DNA from 2 places in the Lysinibacillus sp. UGB7 genome. Region 1 is predicted to be linked to the other one. Evidence: riboswitches for the same ligand, from Rfam matches in the RefSeq annotation. Region 1 holds a riboswitch; the other holds the start of a gene.
The links. Region 1 has a riboswitch for thiamine pyrophosphate ahead of ACOMCU_RS16980 (hypothetical protein). Riboswitches for the same ligand answer to the same signal wherever they lie in the genome.
Positions count from the first base shown of each region.

Region 2: linked by a shared signal. The riboswitch ahead of thiC (phosphomethylpyrimidine synthase ThiC) and the one ahead of ACOMCU_RS16980 (hypothetical protein) in region 1 are both predicted to bind thiamine pyrophosphate.

Region 1 is NZ_JBMGUV010000019.1:11,744-29,044, forward strand. Features, by position in the region: gene ACOMCU_RS16965 (iron-sulfur cluster assembly scaffold protein) at 1-2, opposite strand, end outside; gene ACOMCU_RS16970 (LuxE family acyl-protein synthetase) at 17-1,195, opposite strand; gene ACOMCU_RS16975 (MFS transporter) at 1,564-2,760, shown strand; TPP riboswitch at 2,899-3,004, shown strand; gene ACOMCU_RS16980 (hypothetical protein) at 3,058-3,267, shown strand; gene thiW (energy coupling factor transporter S component ThiW) at 3,271-3,771, shown strand; gene ACOMCU_RS16990 (VWA domain-containing protein) at 3,861-6,458, opposite strand; gene ACOMCU_RS16995 (vWA domain-containing protein) at 6,442-8,187, opposite strand; gene ACOMCU_RS17000 (DUF58 domain-containing protein) at 8,199-9,074, opposite strand; gene ACOMCU_RS17005 (AAA family ATPase) at 9,071-10,066, opposite strand; gene ACOMCU_RS17010 (hypothetical protein) at 10,078-11,529, opposite strand; gene ACOMCU_RS17015 (ABC transporter permease) at 11,542-12,387, opposite strand; gene ACOMCU_RS17020 (ABC transporter ATP-binding protein) at 12,384-13,319, opposite strand; gene ACOMCU_RS17025 (hypothetical protein) at 13,316-15,709, opposite strand; gene ACOMCU_RS17030 (LysR family transcriptional regulator) at 15,910-16,797, opposite strand; gene cbpB (cyclic-di-AMP-binding protein CbpB) at 16,864-17,301, opposite strand, start outside.
Region 2 is NZ_JBMGUV010000055.1:690-16,756, reverse strand. Features, by position in the region: gene ACOMCU_RS26825 (SLC13 family permease) at 1-233, opposite strand, end outside; gene hutI (imidazolonepropionase) at 524-1,792, opposite strand; gene hutU (urocanate hydratase) at 1,789-3,465, opposite strand; gene hutH (histidine ammonia-lyase) at 3,485-4,999, opposite strand; gene ACOMCU_RS26805 (helix-turn-helix domain-containing protein) at 5,203-6,657, shown strand; gene ACOMCU_RS26800 (catalase) at 7,024-8,529, shown strand; gene thiC (phosphomethylpyrimidine synthase ThiC) at 8,854-10,632, opposite strand; TPP riboswitch at 10,778-10,892, opposite strand; gene ACOMCU_RS26790 (AEC family transporter) at 11,011-11,937, opposite strand; gene ACOMCU_RS26785 (methyl-accepting chemotaxis protein) at 12,217-14,319, opposite strand; gene ACOMCU_RS26780 (hypothetical protein) at 14,960-16,067, shown strand, end outside.

The DNA of each region.
Region 1 (17,301 bases):
ATATTAGATTCCTCTCTTATACTTCTGTCATTTGATTTTTTTCTTCAGCCGCATCCATATGCTTCTCTAAATTAATAGCACAACAGCCAATTTCTGCTCCTGCTACTCTTGATAGATAAACAACTTTTTGGCCGTTTCTTCCACATTCGCATGTATTTTCTTTCTTTAAATACACTAGATCCTCTGTTTGAATAAATCCTGGATATGAAAGTGAAGTAGGATCAAATATGGCTAAGACCCCTCTTTTTCCTTGCGGTACTTCTTCAGCTAAATTTTTTGGATTTCTTAAAGAAAAGTGAACCCAAGGCGGCACATGCTTCGATTGTTTCTCGCACTCAATGGCTAAAATATTTGATTCAACTAATCCATACATATCTCTAACATTTTCTTCTGGGATACCTAAGTATTCAGCACATTCTTTATTGTATTGTTCACGAGGAATTTCCATACCGGAGAATCTTTTCCAACCTCCTAAATTAATAATCATCGTCTTATTATCTAGTTTTAAATGAATATTATTTGTTTTTAGGTAATTTACTAATTTATAAATTAAAAATGGCGGTCCAATAATGTGACGCGTATGAATATTTTGCCATTTTTCTAATGTTTCAATTGCCTCCTTAGGTTTAAACGACGCTCTTTTAACAAGACATCTCGTTGCATCAAATAAACCTGACAGCATATTTAACACCTTGACCATGCCCATTTCTGGCATTTCTTCTGGAGATGGGAATAAGAAGAGACCAGCTCCTCTAGAAAAGGCAAACATTTCTCTATACATCGCATATATACTAAAGACACAATTGTTTAATGTTTCAGCATCTCTTCTAGATATACTTGGTATGCCACTTGTTCCAGTACTACGCATTTCAAATTCAATATTTTCTAAAGAGGTTGACAAAAGTAAATGTGAGTCAGGTCTTTTAAAGCTTGTCACCGGAATTAATGGTATTTTTTGTATATCATCTAAAGTCTGAACATCGGCAGGCGTAACTCCACTATCTTCACAAAGCATTCGATAAAACTTATTGTTTTCGTAATGATGTTGAAAATTTTGAGCAATTAAATATCCTTTTAGTTCATTGACCTTTGCTTCATCCCAATGAAATAATTGTTGCGTTGCCCCAATTGCTGTTGTTACAGGATTAAATCCTAATTCCTTTAAATTTTCCATAGCTGTTTGAATCGATACCATAATACATGTCCTCCTCTTTTATTATCTTTAATAGAAGCCATAAAGCCTTCTTAAGGTTGACTCTTAGCAAAAGCCAACTACGATAATTTACTATTATTACAAAAATTGTAATAATCATCGACATAAAAAGATTAACATATCTATCAACGTTGTAACCCCTAATCCAATACCAATAAAAAAGTAAATCCCGCATTCTTTTGCGGGATTTACTCATAGAACTACAGTAGAAAAAGTAGCATAATGTATTATTTTCTCAATATACTTCAAATTTCATTTGGCGAGCTTCTCATACTTTAATCTAATAGCCAAGCCTCATTTCTTTATGATAGACTGTAGTATATTTGATTAGAAAAAAAGGGGGGCTATGGATGACCCAGCAGAAGTCGAATAAGGCGGCTTTGTATATTTTAATGTTTAATATGTTTATCGCAATGGGGAGTATTGGAATTATTATTCCTGTTATGCCTGAGTATTTAAAAATATTTGGGGCTGCAGGACAAGTTCTTGGCATGCTTATCGCAACGTTCGCCTTGGCACAATTTGTATTTTCTCCAATTGCTGGGAACCTATCCGATCAGTATGGACGAAAAAATTTAATTATTTTTGGCCTCATAGTAACTGGTCTTGCACAGATTTCATTTGGGCTTTCAACGGATGTTTGGATGCTCTTCCTCGCGCGTTTCTTTGGAGGTTTAGGTTCTGCCTTCATTGCACCTCCAATTATGGCTTTTGTAGCGGATGTTACAACATATGAGGAACGAGGCAAGGGAATGGGTATGTTAGGGGCAGCTATGTCTCTTGGCTTTATGATTGGTCCTGGTATAGGTGGCTTTTTATCGAAGGTTAGTCTGCACTTCCCATTCTATACAGCTGGATCTGCAGCTATATTAGCAGCTATTCTATCATTCTTTCTTTTACCTTCTACAAAACCAAGCACATCACAAAAGGCACAAAAGCAAGACAATCTTGCGAAGCAAATGGTACGCTCTGTCCAAATGCCTTACTTTGTAATGCTCATCATTATGCTTGTATTCTCGTTCGGAATCGCTAATTTCCAAACGACATTATCATTATTTGTCACAAACAAATTTAACTACACACCTACTGATATTGCCATTTTATTGGTTGTTGGTGGTGCTTTTGGTGTTGTTGTACAAATGTTTATTATTACACCTCTTTTTAATCGTTATGGTGAAATGAAAGTTGTGTTAGTCAATTTATTTATTGCAGCCGTTTCTATTTACTTAATTTTATTTGTATCTGGCTTTGCACTTATATTAGTTGTAGCAACGATTTTCTCAACAGCGACGACATTGATTCGACCAGCTGTCAACACGCTCATTTCTAAACTTGCTGAAAACGAACAAGGTTTTGCCGCTGGTCTTAATAATGCATATATGAGTTTGGGTAATATGATTGGTCCTGCTTTAGCAGGTATATTATTCGATTGGAATATGAACAGTCCTTATATTTTTGGGGCTATTATTTTAATGGCCTGCTTCTTCCTTGCCCTCATCTGGACATTGAAAAAAGCTCCACATCTTATGCAACCTGATTCTAAATAGTGTGGAAATTTATTGACTACTTTTAGTAGTATGTTACATTATTAGGTGGACAGCGCTTGTGCAAAGTGACTTTAAGCGTGCGACGTGTATGGCTAGTCCTAGATGGGAAAACATATATTTCAAAAAATTTAATCGTTTCAAAACCACTAGGGGTGTCTTTCTAAGACTGAGACGTGTATATATACACGGACCCTTTGAACCTGATCTAGTTCGCACTAGCGTAGGGAAGTGGCGACACTTGCTTTTTAACTATGTAAATGCAAGGCCGCTTCCTTTCGTTATGAGGAAGCGGCTTTTTTGTGGCATTTTCAACAGATGCCGCTTGAAGTGATGTCCTGTGGGTTATCAGCGATTTCCTATATGCTATCAGCGATTTTTTGCGTTCTATCAGCGTTTCTTGGTGTTCTATCAGCGATTCTTTACATGCTATCAGCGATTTCTCGTAATCTATCTACGTTATATCAGGTTCTATTTGTGGTTAGAGCTATTTACCAAAAAGGAGTGTAAAATATGCCAATTCGAAAATTAACCATCATGGCATTATTAGTTGCCATTGCTGTAGCAGGCTCTGCTTTTGTGTCGATTCCAACAGGAATTGCACGTGCCTATCCTGTACAACATGCCATTAATGTTATAGGAGCCATTTTACTAGGCCCCCTACCTACCGTTATCATTGCCTTTGTCACAGCCCTTATTCGGATTTTTACAGGAACAGGTTCTCTATTAGCTATTCCAGGTAGTATCATCGGGGCATTGTGTGCAGCTCTTGCCTATAAATATAGTAATAAGGTGTGGCTCGCAGGTGTTGGTGAAATGTTTGGCACAGGTCTTCTTGCTTCTCTCGTAGCAGTACCTTACGCACATCTTTTAATGGGTTCATCTGTTACAGCATTGTTTTTCATGCCTGCTTTTTTAACATCAAGTGTTATTGGGGCAGTCCTAGGAATTGTCGTTGCCAGCAATCTACGCAAAACGGTACTTGTCAAAAGCTTTAACATGACACTTTATTAGGAAGAATTTTATCGATTTCTTTAAACAAAAAAATACAGTGCAAAATAATCATACCTTTTGCACTGCATTTCAATATAGAACATTAAATTTTATTGGCGTTTCTTCATACCTTTTAACAGCTGCGCTACGTTTGTATCTTCTACCTGCGCTTGTGCATCCTCCACACTTGGCACTTTCCGTTTCGTTTTTGATAAGAAGTTCCAGCCAAAACGTCGGATTGTAATATCTATGAAGAATAGGAACATCCCTGCTAGTAGCAGCCAGGTTGCAATATTTTGGCGCTCTGCCCCTTGTTGTGTGAAATCGCGGAACACTTCCTGCGGTTCCTCTAACACATTGCCACCAGTTTGCTTTGTAAGTTCTTCCACTAGTTTTTCATTTACTGGACGTAATTCATACTCGGCACTATACGGTACACTTAATCCAGCCTGATAAATCGCCTGCTCTTCATCGGCTATTCGGAAGAAAATAAGTCCTGGTTCTGCCTGTACAATCGCACGAACTTGCGAAGCAGATAACGTTTCGAGTTGCATCTCTAGCTCTTCACCTGCTTCATTGACAGCGACAATATCTAAAAACGCAGCTTCATTTGTTGGATCTGTAATAACAAAGGAGCCATCTGTATCCAGACGTACATCATATGCAACATCATTATAGCTTGGTAACATTTGCGAAATCATCGTTTGCCAAAATGTACCCCAATCCTGCCATCTTGCCCAGTCTCCTGTCCATTTTCCTGTAGAGTCTGATGTGAAAGCGAACGTTTTTCCAAGACCATATTGCCACTGTGCAATAACTGGGTCTTCTTTCTCGCTTTCTGCAATAACAGAAGCACCCTGCTTCGCTGTTGTGCCAATATATGCATTCATTTGTGGCACACCATTTGCAAATAATGCATTCCAGCCCGATGCATTATAAATTGTTGGGTAGAAAGGATTGTCTTCAATATACGTACGTGAAATCATTGCTGTCTCACGTGATAATATTGAAGGTATCATCTGTTCATCAATAACGTCATAGAAACGTCCGCTACCCATTTCGCTTAAAGATTGAAGTAAATTGCCATCTGCATCTTGTCCAATCGCAACTGTAGATAGTGTAACCCCATTGTCTTTCCCAGTTGCAATTAAATCCTCATAATTCCCTGGTTGTGACTGTCCGTCAGTTAATAAAATAATATGCTTACGTTGCAGTTTCTGATCGGCCAAATTTTCATATGCCTTTGCAAGCGAGTTATATATTTCCGTACCCCCACCAGGAGTCACTGATAAAATCGTATCGACTGCTTCTTCTTTATTGCCAAGCGGTCCGGTTTCGATAATTTCCCAAGGACGATCATCAAAGGCAATAAAGCCAAGCGTATCCTCGTCACGAAGCATCTCAACTGAACGTGCTGCCGCTTCCTTAGCAAGTTCTAACTTTGTACCCTGCATACTTCCCGAACGGTCGAGCACGATAACAAGACCTAAAGACGGCAATTGTTCCTTGCCTTTAATCTCCATTTCCACAGGTAACAATGTTTCGATTGGTGTTTTAAAATAGCCACCCAAGCCGAAGCTATTTTCACCGCCGACCATCGTAAAGCCGACACCGAAATTTTTCACTGCTTGCTCAATAACGCCCATCTTTGCCTCACCAACTAAATGCCCTGGAACATTATCAAAAATTATCGCATTATATTGTAAATAACTTGATAGCTCATTTGGCAAACTGCTTGCATCTACCACATCATAGGAAATTGACTTCGTCCCCAATGCCCCAGCAATAGGTGATGCTGTGTCATAACCGTTCACTATCAGTAAGTGAGGCTCACTTTGTACCATCGTGACACTCGTTAATTTATTATTTTCAAATATGGCATCTTGGTCTACTTGAACAAGTGCCTCGTATTTGACTAATCCTTCTGCTGTTGCCGTATACTTATACGTAAATACATTCGATCCTTCTGCAAGTGCCACTGCCTCTCGATGAATGAGGGCATCATTTTCGTACAGCAATAATTCGCCTTGACCTGCTGCTGTTGCATTCACTTCAGTGACAAGTTGCTGTTGTTCTCCTACATAAGCAACCTGGGGTGTCACAAAGCTTTTTAGCGATACATCATTAGCAACAGCCTGACTGAATGGCACAACATCTACACTAATATTGGAGCCTTTTAATTTGGTAGCAAACGCCAATGCATCACCTTGTGTTTCATTGGCGTCTGTTAATAAGACCAGCCTTGTAGCTTTTTTCGGATTGACAATACCAGTAGCTAGTTGAAGACTTTGCTCAATATTTGTTTGATCCGTGTCTTTCATAGCTGTAAATTTAGGTACTTCCTTCAATGAATTAGATAAAATCGTTTCTGTTTGTAATGTCGAAGAATAAGAATAAATCCCTGCAAGTTGTTCATCCTTCTTCGACTGTAAACTTTCCTCTATAAAACTAACCATTTCTAATTCTGTGCCCTTCATGGACGCAGAGCGATCGACTAAATACAGTATCTGTTCTTCTTTAATTGGTAATAAAATATATGGTGCTGCGAGAGCAAAGACTAAACAACATATTGCTACCATACGAATACCAAGTACAATGAGATGGCTGTTTTTCAGACGTTGACGTGCGCGCCAATATGTCCATACAAAATACGCAAACAATGGCAGTAATAACAATAAGGCTAATGGCGTATCAATTCGTAAATCCACGACGTCGTTGCACCTCCCACTCTGTCACAAGTAATACTAAGATAATGAGTATGAGCCAAGGTACAAATGAAGTCTTTGATACTTCTTCCTTGCCATTTTCTTGTAATTCTCCAAGCGTATAACTTGTGCCTTTTTCTATGACACGTTCTTGTGCTTGGAGTTGCACGATGAGGCGTTTTTCCTCACTATTTGCGCGTGCTGTGTAAACACCTGGTTTCATGGGTGCTGTTAATAACCCATTGGTGATTGTTGATAAAAACTCATCATCCTGTGAATAAACACTCCACTCTCCTTGCGCTAAAGCAACTGAACGCTGCTCATTTGGTGTGAAAATCCCAAGTGAACCAATTGCTTCAGATAATTGTTGTTGGGCACTCCATAAGAATAACGGGAATGATGGGTGTAATGGCCAATCTGTATCAGCAATATCGGCCAGTACAATAATATCTCCTTGTGGTGAGCGTTGAATAAATGGTTTATCTCCAACAGTGGCAATTGTTTTATAGCCATCAAACGCAGGATAAATGGCACTTACATAAATATCATTTAAGTCACTGAATGCAAATAAAGCGTCATTCGTTGCTTTCACCACACCACTCATGTCAATTTTTTCAATATCATCTCGCCCAAATAATACAATCGGCTTGTTCATATCTTCCAGGAGTGCTGTTTGATTTGTCACCACGGTCGCATCTTGATTCTCTACCAGCTGTAAGGACGGAACAATTTTCACGCTGCTATTTATTGTTTGGAATCCCTTTTGAATAAGCTGATGCATACTTTGATCGACTACTACTTTAGAAGTGGCTGTTTGTAACAATACTGACTGCGTATTATCAATCGCATAATCATCCTGTCCATCAATGATAGCCGTCATCGAATCCGCTAATGGTAAATCTTTAAATGTTTTAGTTACAGCTTCGTTTGCTGGCAATGTTATCTTCTCCGTTATAACGTCCTCATCCTCAGCATTTTGTAGCGTAAGTGTCAGATTGTGTTCCTTGTCCGTATCATTTTGCAACTGTACAAGTGCCATTGTTGCCTTCCCGTCTGTTGTAGCAGCAAATTTTGTGATGGCTATATTCGTTAAATCCTTCGCAGACCCCTGTACAATCCATTTCACCGAATCTTTTTCCATTGGTAATTGCTTCTTGTCGAGTGTATCTGTAAAGACATAAATTGATGTCGGTGTGTCACCGACAAAAGCTTGCGCCACATCAAGTGCTTTATTCATTTGTGCGGTTTCATATGTCACTTGCAAATCCTGGACGGCTTTCTCAATATCTTTGGGATTTGTTTCTTGCTGTAAAACAGCCTGTGGCGTATTGCCAGTCGTAATAAGTGTTACTGGTCTTCCATCAAGTTGATTCACTAACGACAACATTTCCTTTTTATGTGCATCAAATGTTGATTGCTCTTTTCCAGCTAACATCGTCGCGGACGTATCAACGATGAATATTGTTTGTGCACCAGCAATCGTTGACTTTTTAAAATATGGATTCATCAACGCGAGTACAAGTAACAGCAGTGCTAACAATTGCAAATAGAGCAATGCATTTTTCTGTAAATGCTTTAAGTATGGGGATACACGTGTCTCCTGCATAATTTCCGACCAAAAGAGTGTTGAGGACACGGTTTGATCGGTATATTTTTTTCGAAAGAAATAATATAGTAGGACAATGACCGGGATGATGGCCGTCCAGCTAAAAAGTATTTGACTAAAGCCCAATACAGCTCACCTCACCTAATCCAATGTGCTTTTAATAATTGTTGAAAAACGGCATGTTGAAGTCCATCTTCCACCTTGAGTTGTAATTTTCGTACGCCGAAGCGTCGACAAATGGCCTCAAGCTCTTCTTCGTGTAAACGTCTTCTTGCCTCATACGTATCAAGTACCTTTGATGACATCGTCACATTGACATCACTGCCCGTTTCACGGTCAAGTAAACGAACATCACCACTATAATTGGGGGATAGTTCTTCCTGCGTGATGATTTGTAGAATGCGTACATCCCCTGCAAAACGTGGCAATCTTTTCAACAGCTGTTCCCATTCTTCGATTGGTTCTAGACCGTCTGTCACGATAAATAGCACCGTACTATCTTTAGGCATTGCTTTTAACGCTCCCTGTGCAAAGCTACTTGTATAGGTCGCTTCTTCAAGATCGGTCACTACTTGTAAAAAGGCACGGCGATACATGGCACCTTTACGACGAAACGGTGGCTTGACGTCATGTTGTACAAACGAAAATGATAATCGATCATCACGGCCAAGCACCATTAAGCCAAGTGACGCTACAATTTGTCGAGCAAAAGTCCATTTTGCTTGCTCATTCATTGATTTTGTGGCGTCTAATAAAATGTGCACACGCATCTCTTGTTCATCTAAGAAACGTTTAATGAAATATTTATTGGTTCTTGCAAAGACGTTCCAATCCACCTGTCTTACGTCATCACCTAAGTGATATTCACGAAAATCTGAGAAATCGAGCGATGCCCCGAAACGTTGCGAACGGTGCGAGCCCTTATGTTGTCCACGCAATTTGGAGGCCGTCGCCACTTGGAAGCGACTAATTTTCGCTAACCAATCTTCGGGCAATAATATTTTCTGAGTCATCGACTAATGCCTTGCTGTACTTTTTCTAAAATAATGTCAATCACATCATCTGCTGTTTTACCTGAAGCCTCCCCTTCATAGTTCAGCAGCATACGATGACGCAGTACAGGCTTCGCTACGGATTTAATATCCGCAACTGATACATGGAAGCGTCCATTCATCAGTGCTCTTGCTTTTGCAAGCCTTATTAAACTTTGTAAGCCACGAGGACCACTACCATACATGGCATATTGCTTCACTTCATCTATCGCACCCTCTCGTTCAGGATGTGTTGCCACAACAAGGTCCGCTGCAAATTCAAGCATTTCATCTGCTACAAGTACTTCCTTCACCATTTGTTGTGCCAGCAGGAGTCCTTCTGTGTCCATTATTTTTTGCAGGCTGATTTCCTGCGCCCCAGTTGTTCGCTTCATAATCTCCATAAGTTCACTTTTCTCTGGATATGGAACGAGGATTTTGCAAAGGAAACGGTCCATTTGTGCCTCTGGTAATGGATATGTTCCCTCCATTTCAATTGGGTTTTGAGTAGCTAGGACGAAGAATGGTTTAGCCATTTTTTTCGTATCCCCTAAAATTGTTACGGTCTTTTCACCCATTGCCTCAAGCAGGGCACTTTGTGTTTTCGGAGTTGCTCGGTTAATTTCATCTGCTAATACCATTTGACTAAAAATTGGCCCCGCTTGGAAAGTAAACTGCTGTTTGCCATCTGCTGTTCGCTCAATCATACTCGTCCCTGTAATATCCGCAGGCATTAAATCTGGCGTAAATTGAATACGTGAGAAGGATAAATCAAGCACCTCTGAAATTGTGCGAATCAGCATTGTTTTCCCTAATCCTGGTAATCCCTCTAGCAGTGCATGACCGTCTGCAAGAACTGCGTATAATGTATAATCAATCGTTTCCTCTTGACCAACTATAAAACGATGGATTTCTTCTTTTACTTGTTGTAAATTTTTACTCATCTCAACATACTGTTGTTCTGTAAATGCCATTTCTCTTCCTCCTACTGCGACTCAATTGACGTGAAATAAGATTGCACGACATTTTGTAAATCTTTTGGTAATTGCAAACGCTCTGAGCTTTCTAAAAAACTGTCTTTATAAGCGCCTATAGCTTCATCATATGGTCGAATCGATCCCTTTGTAATAGGGCCATTTCCTTGTTGTTCTGAAACATGCGAGCCGTCTCCTAATGCTCCACCATCTACAGATGTTTCACTAGAGCCTCCAATTCTATTTGGTGTCGTTAATAAATCACGACTGCCTTGGCCTGATCCTGCACCTTTCCCACCTGACCCAGAACCCTGGCCAGAGCCAGAACCTGATCCAGAACCATTTCCTTGACCCTGACCCTGACCCTGACCTTGACCCTGTCCATTGCCTTGACCATTACCTTGTCCTTGTTGATTGCTTTGTTGAGAGCCTTGCGCCTGACCATTCCCGCTTGCCTGTTGCGAGCCATTTTTGGCATTATTTTGTCCTGCTTGACCTTGTTGACTGCTTGGTTGTGAATTGCCCGATTGATTTTGATTGGCATTACTACTGTTTTGTTGATTGTTGTTTGCGCTATTAGCACTTGCAATAGCATTTTGTAATGAATTACTTGCAGGCTTACCCAGCTTGCTCATTGCTGTTTGAGTAGCATTCGCATTTTGCGTTAGGTTCTGCTGCATTTGAGCAAGCTCTTTTAACTGTTCGACTTCTTCCTTCGATAAGCCTTGACCTTCAGCAGCACCTTCTTTACTTGCTGTTTGCTTATCCTTCAATTGCTGTTCCTTTAACGCAAGTTCTTTCTGCTTTTTCACGACTTCACGTAATGCCTCTTCAGCTGTATCTGCCTCTTTTAATGTGTTTTGTAATTCTTTTAACTGCTCTTTCACTTCTTTTGTTTCTGCCTTTTTTTCTAACTTAGCAACTTCTTTTTTTATGTCCTCAATGACTGCCTTTTCTTTTTCTACCTCAATGGCTTCAATTTGCGTAGTAGCCGGGAACATATAGAGCACCGCTAACATGATACTTGTTGCAAATAGTCCAATGAATGCCTTTGGTCGAAACAGCGCTTTCTTTCTTGCTTTAAATTCCGAGAACGCTTTTTCTGCCTTTTGGACTGCTTTTGCAAGTAGTGATTGAACCAATGGATCTTCGTCTTCTTTAAATGACAAAGCTGTAACAAGTTCATTATGTGAAAAATATTGATCGAGTGTGTGTAATGCCTCTTTCTCTCTCACGCGCTTCCACCACACAAAGACGATTGTTGCAACTATCCCAACTATAAAAACAGCTAATGCGCTTTGACGGTAATATGTCCAGACAAATAACCTTGAAACAAGGATGAGTGAAGCACTCGAGAGCAATGCCAAAAACAAGCCGTACTGTGCGATAGGAATACTTCTTTCGAATGTTAAACTCGTTTTTGCACGCTGAATATATTTTTGTAATTGCTTACGACGCTCCATAAGGTTTCCTCCTCATCGATTGCTTTTCATGTTGGCACGTAATTTTTTAATGGCAATTGTTAAACTAAGTACAATAATGACTATATAAACTAGTAAATAAATAATCCACACTGGTAAATCAACACCTGAAAGTTCTGCTAAAGCATCCCCCATTTCTGGTGAAATAAGTGTCAGCATTAATGCTCCTGGGTTTATAGATGCCCAGAAGTAAGTCATATAGGAAGTACCCGTCCCTATGGCATTCCCCATTTGATGGAAAGCCATTGTTAAAAAGAAGAAAAACGCTGTGATTCCACCTAAAAAGATAATCGAGCCGTACGTAGCAATCATGGCAACTATTGTTTTCTTCGTAATTGTTGAGAACATTACCCCGATACTACCAATCGCAATAACCGTTACTAAATAAAATAAAAATATAGAAACTAATTGGGAAGGTGATACCCCACCAAATAAAAATACTAAACTATACAAAGGTAGCCCTGCGATTAGCATTAATACTAAAAATGCCACCGAAGAAAATAATTTCCCAATCACAATTTGTGTGGAACTTTGTGTTGTTGTTAGTAAAATATTTAAAGTTTGCTTTTCGCGTTCACTACTAATAGCACCCGCTGTTAAACTTGGAGTGATAAATAGAACCAACGCCATTTGTAAAATCGTTAACACAGCAAACATCATAAAACTCGTATCGGGTCTAAAGAAGCCCTTTCCTGTAAATTCAGTCGTCAGTAGTAAAAAACCTGCGATAAAAATACAAATAACCGCTAAATAAAACATTAAGCCTGAAAAGCTTTTAAAAGAACGAAAGCGTAACTTCAATTCTTTTACGAGTACCGGATTATAAAATCGCTCCATCAATGATTGTCCGCTCCCTTCGTAATCGCCATAAAGACATCTTCTAAATCCTTTTCTTCTTCACTTAGTGCATAAATTGGTAAGTCTTTCAGTATTGCTTTTTTGAGAAGTGTTACTTGTTCCGCATCTGTTCCTCGGTAATTAAAGGCTATCTCTAAGCGATTGTCCATAACATCAATGGATGAAATAAGTGGATCTTCTTCTAAAAATGCACGTACCTCGTTTAAACGCTCTACTACTTTTATAACAATGCGCTTTTCCCCTTGCAATTGCGCTTGAATCGTTGCAACATTGCCATGGGCAATTAGTTTTCCATTATCTATAACACCAATTTCATCACACATTTCCGCCAGTTCAGGCAATATATGTGAGGAGATTAGAATGGTTTTCCCCATGGATTTTAAATTTCTTAAAATATCACGCATCTCTACGCGCGCACGCGGGTCAAGTCCAGAAGCTGGCTCATCCAAAATCAATACTTTCGGATCGTGGATTAAGGCGCGAGCAAGACATAACCGTTGCTTCATGCCTCGTGATAGTAAATCTACATAATCAAAACGCTTATTTGTTAAATTTACAAGCTCTAACAGCTGTGGAATTAACACTTTCCGTTCCGTCGCACCAATGCCATAACTAGCACCATAAAAATCTAAATATTCATCTACTTTTAGCTGATCATAAACACCAAAGAAATCTGGCATATAGCCGATTTGCTTGCGTACTTCCTTTGGTTCCTTGATGACGCTTTTGCCGTTGATAAGGGCATCGCCAGAAGTCGGAGATAGTAATGTTGCTAAAATCGAAAATGTTGTCGATTTACCAGCACCATTGGCTCCAACAAAGCCGAACACAACCCCCTCCTCAAGTGATAGGTTTAAATGGTCTAACGCTGTAAAGGAGCCATATCTTTTGGTTAAATCACGAATTTCAATCATTCCTTCGCCACTCCTTTCAGCTCTATATCTGGTAATTTTGTCTGTTCGCCAGTTTGATCTGGTCCAAATTTAATTTGTACAAGTAGTTCATCATTTTCATTTAAGTATTGGGTAATATTTTCTGTAAATGCTTGCTTTGTATCTACTAGTGGCTCAAAGATGCTCGTTTCATTATTCCAAATGGAAAGCTGCATGCGCTTCACGTCCTTATTTGAAATAACAAGTTCATTTAATGATTGAACGGATGCCATAAAATTATCTGGCAAAGCCATCGTGACTTCAAATAAACCATCTGATAGATACCAGTTATTTAGTTGCTCGTCTATTTTTTCATAATAGGCATTCGCTGATTGCGGACTCACTGTATAAGTAAAGTTGGTACGTTTCATGGTAAATGGACCTGACAGATTTACTTTTCCTTCAAATGGCTGGATGAAATAAGAGATAGGTGACATGTTAGCACTTGTTTCAAGCTCTACGCCAACAATTGCTTGCTCTGCCCAAGCCGTAATTACAGGTTGCTTGTCACTTTCTGCAAGCGGTAGTGCGAACGTTTTCATGCGCTCGATACGTAGTGGGTCTACATCTTCTTTCTTCGTTGGGTAATTATAATTGTAACTATTAAACGAAGACGGCTTTTGCAGGACCGTTGACTTCAGTTCTTTGTCTACCTTTAGTGTTCCGTTCGGCTCTATATCACCAAGCTTTACTTCCTTAATACCCGAGATTAACGTTACATCTTTCAACTTGAACGGGAAATTATTCTTAATGGACCCGGAAAGTTTTTCATTTTTTAACGTAATATCGATATCCATCTTACCGATGTTTTTTGCAGTTGTTTTTCCTGCAAATGATTGAACAGACCAATAACTTAAATTGCGTAATGTTAATGTTGAACCATTAGCATGTTCCTTAATATACGATGTTTCATGTAAATCGCCCATTGTTCCAGTAAAATTATTATTTCTACGTAATGCCAGTGCAGTTGTATCTTTATCTGCCTCTACAACAAAATCACCGCTACGATTTGTTAAAATCGATTCTACATAGTAGCCGTTTACACTACTATCCTCATTTACTTTATAAAAAGCTGATTGCTGTGCTTGTGGCTGAACAATACGATCTTTAGCGCCGAAAATAAAGAGCGCAATAGATAATGCAACTGAAATGGCCGGTATTAACCACCATGCATGTTCACGCTTATCCATCTTTTTCAAGACAAAATACAAAATAGGTCCGATAATTAAAATATAGAGAACGATGACGATTAACATGTAGCTGACGGACACTTCGAATGATGGGAATAGTTCATTTATGGTACGTAGCTCATAAGAAATCTGATCCATTGTTGATTGACCTTGCATTATACCTTGTTGAGACAAACTTTGAATATTTAACATGTTTGCAGTTAATGCTAAGTATCCATCCATTGAAGCTAAAGGCTCATCCCCTAACGAAAACGTTGTTTGCACAATTTCCCCACTACCTAGCTTTTTCTTTGCAGCTAGCGTTGTATCATTATCTTTTAAAACAGGAACGCTTCCTTCATTATCCGTTGCTGTATAGACGGAAATATCCTTAGTAAAAATACCTCCGCCAGATAATTTTGTTAAACTATTTGCTGAAATCGTCTGCATTTGTTGTGATAAAGTAAGCGGTAAATAATCTTTAAAAATGCCCGCTGTTGTATTTACTTGATCAGAAGCACCAAGAAGTAAAGTACCTCCATCCTGTACCCATTTCAGTAGAGCTTCTTGTTGATTTTGAGATAAATCCACAATGGAAATTTCATCGACGGCAATAATATTTGCCATCGCGTAGCCCTGTGCATCCTCTGGCAAAGTAAAATCTTTTATTTGATTCAAATTAAAAACTTCCACATTACTTGATGGAATAAATTGCGATAAGCGCAAATAAGCAGATAAGCGATCGCTTTTCTCCGTTAACGTATAGACAAATATTGCTGATGGATCTAAAAAGTTTGCTTGTAAACGTTTTGTTCCTTTATAGGCAACTTTTTTCCCTTTTTCAATGCTCCCCTCATAAAAGGCAAACAAATCCGCATCTGAATAACTATAGTCTGCTAGTCCATCCAAATATAACTCAACAGTTTTTTCTTCACCTGCTGCTATATCTAGAGGCAGTACAAGTGCCGATGCAGCCTCATAGGAACTTGAGGCATTAATTGCCATGTCCCCCGAAAAATCTGCACCATTATTTTTTATTGTTACTTGTAATGGCACTACAGATTGATATTTTGCTTTTCCTACCATTCCAGCTTTCGCCTGCACTTCTAAAGTCGGTGCGGCGGTCGCCTGTGAAACAGGAAGCATAAAGCTCATAACAAACATTAATAGTAGAATAAGTGCCGTGATCTTCGTTTTTTTCAAAAGCTCAACCCCTTTTTTACTTAACATATAGATGATTACATAATTATACGATTTAAATTGCATTTTGTTCCATTTCTTATGATATCTTCATGAATATTCATAAACTCTTAAGATTTAGATAGGTAGACAAAAAAGGGCAATCCCAAATGTGATGCATAAATCACCTTGGGACTACCCCTCTTTTTTTGTTCAACTATGTTCTATTTTGTATAATCAAACAGGCAACGCGCATGATCTTGTACGACTTCTACAAAAGCCTGTACTTGACGTAACTCAAAAGAAGATTCATAGCCTATTAACCATGTATCTCGCGTTAAACCAAATTCTTTTTCATTGTTAGTCAGCGCAATTTTATTGATACCATCATGCTCATTTAATGTGATGGAAGGGAGAATGGCATAACCGATTCCATTCAATGCCATTTGCTTACAAGTCTCAATCTGATCAACCAAGATTTGTCGTCTCGGATTCGATGCAAAATGTCGTTGCCACCATTGTTGAATTTCCTGATAATAATTCGAATCACTTTTAAATTGGATGAATGGGCGATCTGTCGTTAGCACATCTTCAATGGTTTTCAATTCTTGATCTACTAAGTAAAGAGTATCACGGAAAAGGTGAATCTTTTCCCCCTTCCAGTCGACCTGTCCACGTACAATACCAATATGCGCCTCTCCCTCATACAAGGCCTTGACAATTTCCGAGCTCCAACCAGTCATAAGCGAGATTTTTGCTTCAGGATATTTCGATACAAAATCCTTTAATATTTTCGGAAGCCAGTTTTGTCCGACAATTGAAGCGCAAGCAATTTTAAGTGTACCGTTGACTTTTGTTGTTAAAGATTGAATCGTTTCAAAAATTTCTTCTTTTTTAGCAAGCATCTCGATCGCATAAGCGATAACTAGCTCACCAGCTGGTGTCGCTGTTAGTCCCTTCTGTGAACGAATAAAAAGCTGTGCACCCCATTCTTTTTCAATCGATTGCAACCGTTGTGAGAGCGCTGGCTGCGATAAAAACAACCGCTCAGCTGCTTTCCGCATATTACGTTCCTCAGCTAATATTTTCAATATTTCTGCTTCCGTTGCCATCAATTACCTAGACCTCCATTACAGGCAAAGGGGGCCTCATGATTTACATCCGAGTCCCCTCTTAAACTACTTTTCTGTTTGATAAATATATTTTTTTAACTGCTTTAATATAACACGTCTCGTTAAAATCCCTGCGAACGTACCTTCTTCGTCCACTGCACATAAAAAGGCATGATTAATGACTAAATCTAATGCACGTTGAAATGTATCCGTCAGTTTGATAACAGCTATATTTTTATCCATTATCGAATCAACTTTTATATCAGGTAATTTTTCATATTCAATATGATCGAGCCCTAAAATCGCCTCTGTAATCATTTTCATACTGAGTAACCCTTGAAGTCGATATTTCAAATCTAATACAGGTATTGACGAATATCCTGTACGTGTCAGTACCAGGAGTGCATGTTCGGCACTATTCCCAATCTGTACATGTGCAACCTTTTCGGATGAAATAACAAATTCACTAATTGGCATTGCTAATAAGTCTTTGCTGTTAGTTGA
Region 2 (16,067 bases), on a different contig from region 1:
AACACAAATAACTTCAGCTCACTATCGCCTGACCATTTCAGCAATAGCTGCCCTGCCATCCCTGCAAGTCCCGTACGCAATATCCCAGCACCCACGACAAAAAGCCCTGCAATCATTAGTACAACAGAGTTCGAAAAACCAGCTAACGCCTCCGCTGGTGTTAAAATATCCGTAATAATAAATGCAAGGAGCGACACTATCGCAACCAGATCAGCTCGTACACGATTCGTCATAAATGCAAATATCGTTGCTCCTAAAATGATAAATGTTAATGTAAGTTGCAAATCTTATAATTTCCTTTCCATAATGATGACAGTTCTATTCTATACGAAAAAGAGCACAAATAAGTCTATTTCACCCTATTTGCGCTTTTTTATAAATATAAATGTATAAATCTAGACACAATTACCAGAAAACGTTGCCGTTTTATCTGTAGGTTAAACCCCATTATCATTATGGCCATCAAGACAAACGTTCTCTAGATACCAGGCAAACAGTAACTAGGTAAAATTTTACAGATTATTTATATAAGAATGCCATCCTTGACGACAATTCGCCCATTTTTGATGACTGTATGAGTGTGATTCACGCCGTAAAAATATTGTAGCTGCTTATAATTAGCGACATCGAGCATGATAACATCTGCTTGCTTTCCTACTTCAAGTGAACCAATCTGATTGCCTCGATTAAGAGCATACGCAGCGTTAATAGTCGTCGCTGTTAATACTTCCTCTAGCGTCATGCCCATGTACATACAAGCTAGATTCATAATAAACGGCAGACTCATCGTCGGGGACGAGCCAGGATTAAAATCGGTTGAAATGGCAACAGGTACCCCTTCATCGATCATCAGACGCCCTCTTGCAAAAGGAGCGCGCAAGAAAAATGCGGTTCCAGGGAGCAATACAGCAATCGTACCTGTTGCTGCCATTTTTCGAATCCCTTCATCTGAAGCAACCAATAAATGCTCTGCCGAGATTGCCCCCACTTCAGCGGCTAACTCCGCTCCTTTATATGGTTCAATTTCATCGGCGTGGATTTTCGGTGTTAGTTCTAACGCTTTTCCTGCCTCTAAAATACGGCGGGATTGCTCTGGTGTAAATACACCTTTTTCACAGAATACATCATTGAACTCTGCAAGCCCTAGTTCGGCCACTTTCGGTAGCATCTCATCTACGAGTATGTCGACAAATTCGTCTTCACGACCTTTATAATCACGCGGTACTGCATGAGCCCCCATAAATGTACTCACTATATCTATAGCATGTGTAGCTTGTAGCTTTTTGGCTACCTCTAACTGCTTTCTTTCATTTTCCCAATCCAAGCCATAGCCCGATTTTGCCTCAACTGTTGTGATGCCGTGTTTTAGAAATACATCTAAATGGCGCAGCGTCTTTCCATACAATTCATCAAAGCTAGCTTCTCTTGTGTGCTTTGTCGTTGCATGAATCCCACCACCTGCATTCATGATGTCCATATAAGTGGAGCCATTTAAGCGCATATTAAACTCCTGCTCACGCGTACCTCCATGTACTAAATGCGTATGGCAATCGACGAGGCCAGGCATAACGACCTTCCCCGATGCATCGATAACCTCTGCCGCTTTGAGTAAATCAGGGTGGTCTGCTTCCAACTGCGCGAAGGTACCAATTGCAACGATACGATCATTTTCTATCAAAACACTGCCATGCGGGACTATTGCAACATCTCGCATTTGTTCTTTTATGCGAGGACCTTGTGCTACACATTTTAAGGTAATGACTTCATTGGCATTTTTTATTAAAATCGTCACTTCGCATCATCCCTTTGCTTTAGCATAGGCATATGCACACCTTTTTCCTTTGCTGTATTGATGGCGATTTCATAACCAGCATCTGCGTGACGCACAACCCCTAACCCCGGGTCTGCTATTAATACCCGAGCAATCTTATCTGAAGCAAGCTGAGAGCCATCCGCTACTAATACTTGACCAGCGTGCTGCGAGAATCCCATTCCTACGCCACCACCATGATGGACACTTACCCAGCTTGCGCCACTTGCCGTATTAACAAGTGCATTTAAAATAGGCCAGTCAGATACTGCGTCCGAGCCGTCTTTCATGCCCTCTGTTTCACGATTTGGAGAGGCAACAGAGCCAGAATCTAAATGATCCCGCCCAAAGACAATCGGTGCTGATAACTCCCCGCTAGCAACCATTTCATTGACCTTCAGTGCGAATCGATGACGATCACCATAGCCTAACCAGCAAATACGTGCCGGTAACCCTTGCCATTTCACCATTTTTTGTGCCATATCAATCCAATTCACTAAAGCTTTATCATGTGCAAACATCTCTTTTGCTAGAGCATCTGTTTTATAAATATCCTGTGGATCACCGGAAAGTGCCGCCCAACGGAAAGGCCCTTTTCCTTCACAGAATAATGGACGGATATACGCTGGCACAAAGCCAGGGAAATCAAATGCATTGGCCACACCCATTTCTTTTGCATATGCTCGAATATTATTACCATAATCAAATACTTCTGCACCCGCCTGTTGAAATTCAAGCATTGTACGAACATGCTCTGCCATCGTTTCTTTTGCTCTTTGCTCGTAGGTTTTTACATCCTTTTTACGCAAATCAAGCGCTTCCTCAAATGTCATCCCGTTTGGAACATAGCCATTTATCGGATCATGTGCAGATGTTTGGTCTGTTACAAAGTCAGGAATAATAGCACGATCAAGTAGCTCACGATTTACATCTGCACAGTTGCCAACGAGTCCAATTGATGCAGGCTCCTTTTTTTCACGTAGTGCATCCACTAATTGAATGGCTTCCTCTACCGTTTCAACGATATAATCACAGTAGCCTTCTTTTATTTTGCGTTCGATTCGCGCTCGATCTACTTCGACTACTAAAATCACGGCACCAGCCATTTTGCCAGCTAAAGGCTGAGCGCCACTCATGCCTCCCATTCCCCCAGTTAAAATAAATTTACCGCGCAAATCTGCTGTACCAAATACTTTTTTGCCTGCTTCCACAAAGGACAGATACGTTCCTTGTAAGATACCTTGTGCACCGATATAAATCCAGCTACCTGCCGTCATTTGACCGTACATCATTAAATCGCGGTCCTCTAGTTCATAAAAATGCTCCCAGTTTGACCAAGCTGGCACTAGATTTGAGTTTGCAATGAGAATCCGCGGTGCATTTGCATGCGTACGAAATACAGCAACCGGCTTTCCGGATTGAATGAGTAAAGTTTCATCATTCTCTAATTTTGTCAACGAAGCAATAATTTGCTCATAACTTTCCCAATTGCGAGCTGCTTTCCCGATACCACCATAGACAATTAGCTCATCTGGATTTTCCGCTACTTCAGGATCCAAATTATTCATCAGCATACGCATAGCTGCTTCCTGTGTCCATCCTTTACATGTAAGCGTTGTTCCTCTTGGTGCACGAATATTTGTTTTTGTCTCCATATTGCCATCCCCTTTGCTTTTATTTCGACATTGCCACTAACTCATCGCTCGTCAATAAATAGTTCGCTAACGCTTCAATTTCATCTCCAATCGGTTGATCGGTTGTAAGCGGCGGACAAATTGCACGCACCTTTTGCAAAAATTGACTTGTAGCTGGGGCTAACTGTTGCTCCGCCCTATCTAAATGAATAGCTTGTGATGCGCAAATCATTTCTATCGCAATGACACGAGCAGCATTGTGTACGATTTGACGTACTTGACGAGCAGATGTTGTCCCCATACTGACATGATCTTCCTGATTACCCGATGTAGGAATCGAATCTACACTTGAAGGGTGTGCCAATACTTTGTTTTCCGACACGATTGAAGCTGCTGTATATTGCGCAATCATTAGCCCACATTCAATCCCGGGATTTGTTGCTAAAAATGGCGGTAAACCTTCGTTAAGTTGTGGATTGACCATACGTTCCGTGCGTCGTTCGGAAATATTGGCCCATTCACATACACCAATTTTTAAAAAGTCCATCGCTAAGGCAATTGGCTGTCCGTGGAAATGTCCACCAGATAATACTTCTCCGTTTTCTAAAACAATAGGATTATCTGTCGTTGCATTCATCTCAGTTTGCACACGTTCCTCTGCATAGAAAAATGACTGCCATGATGCGCCATGCACTTGCGGAATACAACGAAGTGAATAGGCATCTTGCATCCGGATTTCACCCTGTTTTGTCACTCGTTTACTCCCATCAAGCCACGAGCGGATTCGCCCACCAACAAGCTCTAATTCCGAGTGTGGTCTTACAGCTAATAGAGCTGGATCAAAGGCTGAAGTAATACCTTTTAATGCTTCAAGCGACAGACTTGCGGCCATATCTGCGGCAAGCCCAATGCGCTCTGCCTCATTCAATGTTAAGACACCAATACCTGTCATTGCCTGTGTACCGTTAACTAGCGCTAGCCCCTCTTTTGCTTGTAGTCGTACAGGCGTCAATCCTGCATGCTGTAATGCCATACCACCACTTACAATCTCACCTTCAAACTCCGCCTTCCCTTCTCCTACAAGCACTAAAGCCAAATGTGAAAGCGGTGCTAAATCACCACTTGCCCCAACAGACCCTTGTGACGGTACTATCGGATGCACGCCTTTATTGATGCAATCCAGTAATAGCTGTACTGTCTCTAGTCGAATTCCAGAAAATCCACGTGCTAATGCATTAGCACGTAATATCATCATGGCGCGGACAACTTCTGTCGGAAACGGTACGCCAACACCAGTGGCATCTGATCGTAGTAAATTCAACTGTAATAGCTCATTATCCGCCTCATCAATACGAATATGACTTAGTTTTCCAAATCCTGTGTTCACACCATAAATGGCTTGCCCTTCCGCTAAACGCTTTTCAATGCGCTCCCTACTTAATTGAATGCGCTGTTCACTTTCAGTGGATAACACAACAGTGACATGCCCCTTCACGATTTCCTCTACTTGCTGTCTTGTTAATGTATTGCCATCAAGCTCAATGATAGACATCATTTAATATCCCCCTTGTTCTATATCTTGGGTAAATTATCTATATCGATAGAAATTCCTCTACTTATATTGTACAAACTCCTTTTTTCAGAAAATAGAGAATTTTAAAAGAGAAAACAGGAATTATTAATGATTTTTATGTTATTTTTAATAATATAATATTACTTTTTTACGAAACTAGATTATTTTAAGGTGGGTTAATTGTTATGCGAATTTTATTGATTGATAGAGACCCTACAGAATTATCAGGTATTCGGTGGTTTTTACAAACTTACTTCCCTGGAGATATTATAGTTGAAATGTGTACGGCTATTTCTGAAGCAACTGAGAGCATTCAACAGTTTGAACCTGAGGTAATTTTACTGAATATCGATTTAATTCCTAATAACCGTTTAACGAAGCTTTATCAGCTATTACAAAAACACTCTGGCACTATTTTTGCAATAACGACAGAACCATTATTTAAAAATGCCATGAAAGCAATTGATTTGCAGGTTGCACACCTTTTTGTAAAACCCATTGATTTAGAAATTTTAAAGCAAAAACTTGCTACAATTTCGATTCATACGGCGAAGGTAAAGAAAGCCTATACCCAAGATACAGACGAAACATTTTACTATAGATTATTTTTAGATAGCGAGACCAGCTCTTTAGATACAGATATGTACTTCACGATGATTGAGCCTGAGCATCCTGAAACATTAAATAAACTGTACAATTGGATTCAGCAAACGCCAATTTACCATCATATGAAAATCTATCCATTAGCAGAAAGTATTGTCTGTCTATTTCAAATACAAGATATTAAAACCGTTGAAAAAGATGTGCGCACATTGATGAAGGAGTGGAGACTCACCAATAATAGTTCTCTTAATATCGGGATTTACGACTACACACCTGCAACATTAAAAAATATGTACACTTTAACCAAGCGTGCACTTCATCAAAGTTTTTACGAAGGATTCGGCCATATTTTTTATGCGACCAGACAGTTAGAAACGCAACCATTTGATCCGTTATTAACACCAGAAGAGCAACAATTACTTATTAAAAGTTTAGAAGACGGAAATCTTGAAGAAATCAAAGCCTTTTTATATCGATTATCTAATGAAGGGATTTATTACGAACAGGATGATTTACGAATTCATTTGACAAGTGTTTTGGCTCAAATTCGACGCTTTATGCTGAAATATAAATTGCACGAGAAGGCTGTTATCGAACAAAACTATCGTCAGCTTTTTCATTTAATTATTGAACATCCCATACTTTATACAATACTTAATGGCATTATTTCTTTTACACAAACATTGATTGCCTTAGCTCGTCAGGCTCGCATGGAGAAAAAAGCAGACTATGTAGAACTGGCACTAGAAATTATCGAGCAACAGTTTCAGGATAGTTCATTGTCCTTGCCCTTCGTTGCCTATAAATTAGGGATTAGCCCCAATTATTTGAGCACGATTTTCTCAAAGAAGCAAGGCTTACCATTTAAACGCTCTTTACAGCAAATGCGCATTCAAAATGCTACAAAAATGCTTGTCGAAACAGATTTTGCGATTAGTGAAATCGCACTTCTAAATGGCTTCGATGACCCAAATTACTTCATCAAAATATTCAAACAACAAATAGGTACTACACCTAATCGTTATCGTAAAACTTGAAAAATACAGCCACTTAAATTTAGTATATTTTCAATTAGCACACTCTATTTTCAACACGCGTATAGTAGAAACTAGATAGAAACCTTCACTTCTATCTACTTTAAAGTCATTCTATTATTTACATGCCTTACTACAGAAAGTGCCAGCTAACAGGATTACCGTCATTTAAGTAAATCTTTTTAAATTTATGTCATTCATCAAAAGTGATGCATAATCTTATTAGATTATGCATATATTAATAGTTTATATCTTAATATAAAAATTCTTTAACAATAATTATTATAATCTACTAGCAATTCTATTTTAGATTTGTTATAGTTATAAATGAAGAGTTTGACTTACAATTTTTCCAGGAGGTAAACTATTATGACAAACGTAAATGATCGTAGCCGTCGCTTTACAACAGCAGGTGGTGCCCCAGTAGTAAGTAACCATGACTCTATGTCTGCAGGACCACGAGGACCTCTTTTACTTCAAGATGTATGGTTAGTCGAAAAATTAGCAAACTTCAACCGTGAAGTTATCCCTGAACGTCGGATGCATGCAAAAGGTTCTGGTGCATTTGGTACTTTCACTGTAACGCATGATATTACGCAATATACAAAAGCAAAAATCTTCTCTGACATTGGCAAGAAAACAGAAATGTTCGCTCGTTTCTCTACAGTAGCCGGCGAACGTGGTGCAGCTGATGCAGAACGTGATATCCGTGGATTTGCACTTAAATTCTATACTGAAGAAGGTAACTGGGATTTAGTCGGTAATAATACACCTGTATTCTTCTTCCGTGATCCACTACACTTTACAGATTTAAACCATGTAGTAAAACGTGATCCACGTACAAATATGAAAAACGCAAATTCAAACTGGGATTTCTGGACTTCATTACCAGAAGCCCTTCACCAAGTTACAATTGTTATGTCCGATCGTGGTATTCCGAACGGCTTCCGCCATATGCATGGTTTCGGTTCTCACACTTACAGCTTTATCAATGCTCAAAATGAGCGTGTATGGGTGAAATTCCACTTCCGTACAGAACAAGGTATTAAGAATTTAACGGGAACTGAGGCTAATGAGGTAATCGGTAACGACCGTGAATCTTCACAACGTGACCTTTATGGAGCAATTGAAAAAGGCGATTTCCCGAAATGGAAAATGTACATTCAAGTAATGACAGAAGAACAAGCTCGTGCATTACCATACAATCCATTTGACTTAACAAAAGTTTGGTACAAAGGCGACTTCCCACTAATTCCAGTTGGTGAATTCGAGTTAAACAAAAATCCAGACAACTACTTTGCAGAAGTAGAGCAAGCGGCATTTGCACCTTCTAACATTATTCCTGGCGTTAGCTTCTCTCCAGATAAAATGCTACAAGGTCGTATCTTCGCATACGCTGATGCACAACGTTACCGTTTAGGCGTAAATCACTATATGCTACCTGTAAACGCACCAAAATGTCCATTCCGTACTTTCCATCGTGATGGCGCTATGCGTTTTGATGGCAACCTTGGTTCAACAATGAGCTACGAGCCAAATAGCTATGGTGAGTGGGAACACAACTTAGACCATAAAGAGCCTGAATTACGTATCGATGGCAATGCTGGCATTCATGACTTCCGTGAAGATGACAGCAACTATTTCGAGCAGCCAGGTAAATTATTCCGCCTAATGACTGCGGAAGAACAACAACGTTTATTTGAAAATACAGCTAATGATATGGCTTCTGTTGAAGAATTCATTAAACGCCGCCACATCTTACACTGCTATTTAGCTGATCCAGCATACGGTGAAGGTGTTGCAACTGCAATGGGTCTTTCATTAGAGGGTATGGACCTGTCAAATCCATATGTAAAACAAGCAACTAACGTTTAATTATCCAGTTTTATTGATATCTAAATCCAACTTTTACCCCATGCGACTTCGCATGGGGTTTTTTTTATTTCATATAAACGTAGAAAGGTATTGAAACCAGATGAAATGCCATTTTGTAAACCACTATCATTATGTGAATATAATCAAAATACAGGGGTTGTCCCAAATGTAACAACAGTATGCTTAGAGTTATCCTATCGTGCTATTTTTCACCATACAGGAAAATTGGCAGTATATTTTTCGAAGGACTTTTAGAAAGCCCTTGTCCTCTTGCTGTCTTAGTGTATAGGTAGCATAAATAGCGTTTCTTTTATCTAATCCTTGTTATTGATAAATTTGACTGCCGGCCTTTTTAAACTCCTCTGCCTTTTCCTGCATGCCCTGATGAATGGCTTCTGTCGTATTTAAATCTTTTTCTTTTGCATAGTTACGAATATCCTGAGAAATTCTCATACTACAAAACTTAGGACCACACATCGAGCAGAAATGTGCTGTTTTTGCCCCCTCTGCTGGCAATGTTTCATCGTGGTATTCGACTGCTCGTTCAGGATCTAAAGATAAATTGAATTGATCTCGCCAACGGAACTCGAAACGTGCTTTTGATAGGGCATCATCCCGTACTTGCGCCCCTGGATGACCTTTTGCTAAATCAGCTGCATGTGCTGCAATTTTGTACGTAATGACCCCTACACGAACATCCTCACGATTTGGCAAACCTAGATGTTCTTTTGGTGTGACATAGCAAAGCATCGCCGTTCCGAACCAACCAATCATCGCTGCGCCAATAGCAGATGTAATATGATCATAGCCTGGTGCAATATCTGTCGTAAGTGGACCTAATGTATAAAAAGGTGCTTCCTTACATACTTCTAATTGTTTGTCCATATTTTCCTTAATCAGATGCATCGGCACGTGACCTGGCCCCTCAACCATGACTTGTACATCATGTTTCCAAGCAATCTGCGTCAGCTCCCCAAGTGTTTCAAGCTCTGCAAACTGCGCCTCATCATTGGCATCTGCAATAGAACCTGGACGTAAGCCATCCCCTAAAGAAAAAGCCACATCGTACGTCTTCATAATTTCGCAAATTTCTTCAAAATGACTATATAAGAAACTTTCTTCATGATGAAATAAACACCACTGCGCCATAATGGAACCACCACGCGAAACAATACCCGTGACACGATTGGCTGTTAAAGGCACATAACGCAGTAAGACCCCTGCATGTATTGTGAAATAATCAACCCCCTGCTCTGCCTGCTCGATTAATGTATCACGGTACACTTCCCACGTTAAATCCTCAGCAACACCATTTACCTTCTCTAGTGCTTGATAAATTGGCACAGTTCCCACAGGTACCGCAGCATTACGAATAATCCATTCACGTGTCGTATGAATATGCTTCCCTGTAGATAAATCCATAATATTATCTGCACCCCAACGTGTTGCCCATGTCATTTTTTCTACTTCCTCAGCGATGGATGAAGATACAGCCGAATTACCGATATTTGCATTAATCTTCACATGAAAGTTACGGCCAATAATCATTGGCTCTGCCTCTGGATGATTAATGTTGGACGGCATAATTGCACGACCAGCAGCAATTTCAGCACGAACAAATTCAGGATCTAAATTTTCGCGAATTGCTACAAACTCCATTTCGGGTGTAATCATGCCCTTTCTTGCGTAATGAAGCTGCGTCACATTACGTCCTTTTTTTGCTCGCAGAGGTTTTCGATCAAGTCCAAGAAAGACATTTTCTTTCATACGAGGATCAGCTACATTGCGGAAGCCATTATCCTCTGGCTTTATCTTACGACCCTCGTATTCTTCTACATCCCCACGTTCCCTTATCCAACCGCTTCTTAAAGCAGGCAAACCTTTTGTAATGTCTACTTTGTAAGTAGGGTCTGTATACAGGCCACTTGTATCATAAACACGCACTGGTGCATTTTCTTCTTCTCCAAAGTTTCCAGTCGTTGGACTTAACTGAATTTCACGCATTGGCACTAAAATATCTGGCCGTGAGCCTTCTACATACACCTTTTTGCTTCCATCAAAACTGGACATAATCGTAATGTTTTTTTCGCTAACTGTTGTCATAAACTACTTCGCTCCCTTTTACATATTGTTATGAAAGGACCATCTAGCTCACCCCAACAACTTGCTACATAAGAAAAGCCGAATCCAAAAAATATTGGATCCGGCTGTGAATGTAAGGGTTTCATTTATCACAAAGTGCAAGTACTGTGATAATCATTAACTTTCCCACGCTGGTATGAGCCAGATCAGGTCCAAAGGGTCAAGAAACCTCAAAGCGTTTCCCTCTCAGCCTGACTCATCAGACTCCCCTAGTTAAAGCTATTCAATTTGATGTTAGTGTAGCAGATATTGCTAATAGATGGAAGCCATATGTTAAAACCATGATGACAATATTTGAAGTACAATTTGTAATGGCCGATATTTCTACAGCAAGTAAAATTACGTAAAAAGTAATTCTGCAACGTAAATAACTATGGTCACTGTGATACAACTAACTATGGTTGAAAATAACACTGTTTGTGCAGCAGTTGCCGATTCAACATCGTATTCTAAAGCAAGGCTTGAGCTATTGCGTGATGTTGGAAAAGCACTAGCTATAAAGAGTGACTGAGCCACAACACCGTCTAGGCCAAGCGCAAAAATAATGACAAGCGCCACAGCTGGGCCAATAATCAATCGTGTAAAGCAACTGACAAAAACAGTTTTATTAAACATCGACTTGATTTCAAGCTGGGATAGTTGTGCGCCAAGCGTAATGAGTGCAACAGCGATAAAACCATCTGCTACATGGTCGATTGGAATTCGAATAAACTGCGGAATACTGATGTCGAAGTAATTCATTGTTACACCTATAATAAGCGCATGAATAATAGGCATTTTCAAAAAATCTTTCAGGATAGCCATCCCGGATTTTGTCGAGGAAATAAGATTATACAAACCATATGTATAAGTCGTCATATTTTGAAAAATAACGAGGATGACTTGAATAGCCACGCCAATAGGTTGGGCCGCGAATATCATTTGGGCCACCGGTATCCCGTAGTTACCTGAGTTAATGAGCACAACACTATTTTTAAATACCGCAGTCTCTGTTTTCGCTAAACCTAGCCCCTTTGCTAAAAAATGACTGAGCGCCATTTGACTCCCAATAAAAAGTACGATAAATAGCACCACCTGTCCTAGTACCGCTGGCTCCACACTCGTTTCATATAAATTTACAAAAACCGCAGCAGGCATAAAGCAATAGGTAATAAGATGGGATAATGCCTTTAAATTAAATCTAAATTTCTTCTGCAACATGGCCCCAAGTACAAGCAGCACCAAAATAGGGGCAACAATCTGAAAAAAAATCATGCCGAGATACATATGTAGTAGTCCCCCCTTCCATCTCTTTCTATAGTAGAACTATCCGCCTGCCTGGTCAATGTGCCTCAACTAACCTGAAAAGAGCATTTTTAATGGATTGCTCATAATAATTTTTCATTCTAAAAAAATCTGCTAGACTTCAACACGGAAAGTAATTTTAGGCAAGCCCCTGTCAAAGAGGCTTGCTATTTACCCGCAGAAAGCAACAGATTTTTGTTTTTCATGCTATGCTATTCTGATTGAAGAAAGAATTTAAACCACCTTGAGCAAAATCCTTTATTAAGCAAGTTTAAAACGTTGAACAACCTCTTGTAATTCTTGCGAAATTTTATTCATATTACTTATTGAATCTGCAACCTTTTCTAACTCTGCCTGCTGATCAATTGTTGAAGCACTTACTTCTTCTGCAGAAGCAGCTGTCTCCTCTGAAATAGCTGAAATGCTTTGAATAGCCATTATTGCTTGGTTTTTGTGCTCTAGCATACTGGAAAGTTTAGCAAGTAACTCGTTAATTGCATTTGCAATAGAACTAGACAACTCACTATTGTCCTTAAAGACTACCTCCGTACTTTGTACTGATTCATTTTGTGCTTGCATTAAACTAGCATTAGATGCTATTACGAGTACTGTTTGTTTAGAGTTTTCTAATATACTATCTACGGTTGTCTTAATTACATCCGTTTCATTTTTCGACTGTTCTGCTAGTTTTCTAACCTCTTCGGCTACCACTGCAAAACCTTTCCCATGTTCTCCTGCTCGAGCGGCTTCAATACTCGCATTAAGTGCAAGCAGATTGGTTTGCTCCGCTATCCCCTGAATGGATGCAATGACTTGATTGATATTTGCAATGTTAGAAGTTAATGTTTCAATTTGCTGTTGTACTCGTCCATTCATGTCATTTGTTTCCGCATTACGTTCACGCAAACTATCAACTTCTCTCATACCTTTTTCAGTTGTCGTTTGCGTTTTGCTAGAAAGCTCTTCCATTTGAGTGGATAACTGTGTAATCGTATCAATCTGATCAGAAAGATCCATCATTCGATAATTGGTTTCTTCCGTGTCTTCCGATTGCTTTGAAGCACCTTGAGCAATTTCATTTATCGCAACTGTAACTTCCTGACTAGAAGCTACAATCTCATTGAATGCTTCATGAACATGATTTGATGATTGGTTGAGCAACGTTGTAGAATGCAACACCGTATGTATAGCATCATTCGTTTTGTCTAACATATGATTATAAGCTACTGCAACTGCGCCTATTTCATCTGCTTTAATATATTTTTCATCCACTTTTTTCGTTAAATCTCCATCCGCTGCAGTTTCTATCGATGCACGTAAAAGCTTTAATGGCTTCAATTGTTTATAGATAAACCATGCACTTACAGCTGCCATTAAAATAACAATGATAATTGCCGCTACGATAGTGAATACAAGAACCTGATTATAGGTTTCAAGAATCTTAGATTTTGGTACAACTAATTGAACCGTCCAGGTTTCGTCAATTTCGTCCAATACCATAGGTGCAAAAGCATTATACGACTTTTCTCCTAATTGCTTCGAATCCACATACATACTGTCTGGTTTACCATTTTCCATGAAACTATTAACACTTGCCCAGTCGATTACATCTTGCATATATGTACCATCTAATTTTTCATTAATACTATTTACCGTTAATATGCCGCTAGCAGTAATAATACCTGCATACCCACCATCCGGCTTAATAGAATCAGCCAGTCCCTTTAAAAAATCAATGGATAAATCAGCTGTTAACACCCCAAAGAATGTACCCGAGGAATTAACTAGCGGGACAGATATTGTTGTCATCGAGATTGTTTCGCCATTCACCTTATAATCATAAGGCTCTGTAAGTATAGCTCGCTCCTCTTCTTTAGGGACCCAATACCATTGTGCACTACTTTTTTCTTCAAGTCCTTCTATAGCAGTAGTTGCTATTTTATTGCCGTTTTTTGACATATAGGGTATGAAACGTTCCTTTGTATCAATTAAAGTAACATCAATAGTCGGCTCTACTTGCGCAGATTCCTTTTCTAAAATAGCTCCTACTCCAATCAAATCATCGTTCTTTACTAGATTGGTTTCCAAAATATCCATTAAGCCTTCAGCTGAAAGTCCGCCATTATTGTGCATTGTTTCCACTATGCGTTTAGTTGTTTGTAATGTATCATTAGCTTTCTTAAAGCGTTCGCTCATCTTCGCAGCAGAAAATTGAGCATTTTGAAGTGTTGCATCTTCTGCATCATCCACACTTTGATTATATAAGATGCAACTTGTTACTACTGTATAAGTAATAAACAGCACTAAAAATAATCCTATGATTAAAGAAGATAATTTTAAAGCAATACTTTTGGATTTTTTCATTACAAACACCTCCATTTTTTATAAATAATCATAATGTATGGATATTCATATCACAACAAAAGATTTAACAACTTAATATAGAAAAATTAAGTTTATCTCAGAAATTCTGCTACATTTTAAATCATTACAATCTAAACAAGACAAAAAAGGCGTGTCTCAACCAAAATATCAGCTTCAGACAACGCTCTTTTCTTTTCCCAACTAGTAAACCAGTTCTTAATCCTGTCGTTCGGTTCTAGAGCTAATTGCTCCTCCAACATTTTCTTTAGTAATAAATATTGTTCCTCGACAGCAACTGTATTATTTAATGCATCATACAGCCTCATAAGTGTAAAGTAACTTTCCTCTCCATCTGGCTGAATGTATCCAGCAGTTTTGCTATTCTATCCGTCAGTTCGACCATTCTATCCGTTTCTCCAGCAATAGAAAACAGCAGGCTAAGGAAAAAATCAAAAAATCCATAGCCTGCTGTTTGTTATACACTTCCATTCTATCCGTCTCTCCCATTCCCATAAGGACCGAAGATACACATTCATATAAAAAAATCACGACCTATCTACCTATTCATCCAAAAAATGCATAAAAATATCCTAAGCTATGATAAAATTAGTAATTATAGAAATAGGAGGTTTTCACGTATATGAAACACAAAAGAAGCCTTGCCTTATTTGCTTTAGTAGCAGTTCCTTCGCTCATTCTTACTACACCTACTACGTCAGCATCTGCTGCTGATATCTCGGCAAATTCAAAGACAGCATACATATACAATTATAGTTACAATTACTATTATTACTACAACTCTAATGTTTCGAACGTTATACAGCTCATTAATAACATTAATGATACCGTTTCATCATTTCAACCAACATTAGAGGCGGCTAATAAAGCCTACAATGCATTAACAGAAACAGAGAAGCAATACGTAACGAATTATGGCACACTGTCAAATCACCAGCAAACAAGGGTAGCCTATCGTCGACTGGCGACACAAATCGAAGAAAAGTTAGCTTCTGTCGAATCGACATCCATTAATTACTATCAAAACGTTATTGAAACGAGAGATTGGTATAACACATTGAATGCCGCACAAAAGTCCTTTGTTAGCGCAGATACACAAAAAATACTGACATCTTCTATCGCGCCCAATACATCCGTTGATAAAGTTGTTAATAAGATCCAATTGTTGAATTCATCTCGCATTAGCTTCCATAAAGATGTCGCTGAAGCAAGAGCTGAATACAATGCATTACGTAGATTTTCAAATGTTTCTTTCCCTAGCGGTACTGAAAAACTATTACTAGATGCTGAACAACTTGTCTTGAAAGATAAAGCTGCTGCCAAGGAAGTGGAAAATGCAATTGCTGCATTATCGCCAAAAACATCCACAACTCAGGATGTACAAGCTGTCAAAACAGCCTTTGAAGCGTTAACACCTGTTCAACAACAACTTGTTCCGAATGTAGGGATATTAGTAGATTATGTTAATGGAAAATATAAGCTCCCGTCTAAGGGTAATTCGATAAAAACGCCTATTTTATCAGACACAGCAGCAGTACCGGGGAAAAACACGGTGATGTCCAAAAGCAGAAATACCTATAAAGCAAAGATCAATGTTGCTGACTCTGAAATCAGCTCAGAGCGCTTTATTTTAACAACAAAAGCAAACATGACTGTCATCATTCCACCACTAGGTACTCTTGTCAATGAAGATTCTGGTGTAATGGATATCCAGCTCATAAGAAATTTAA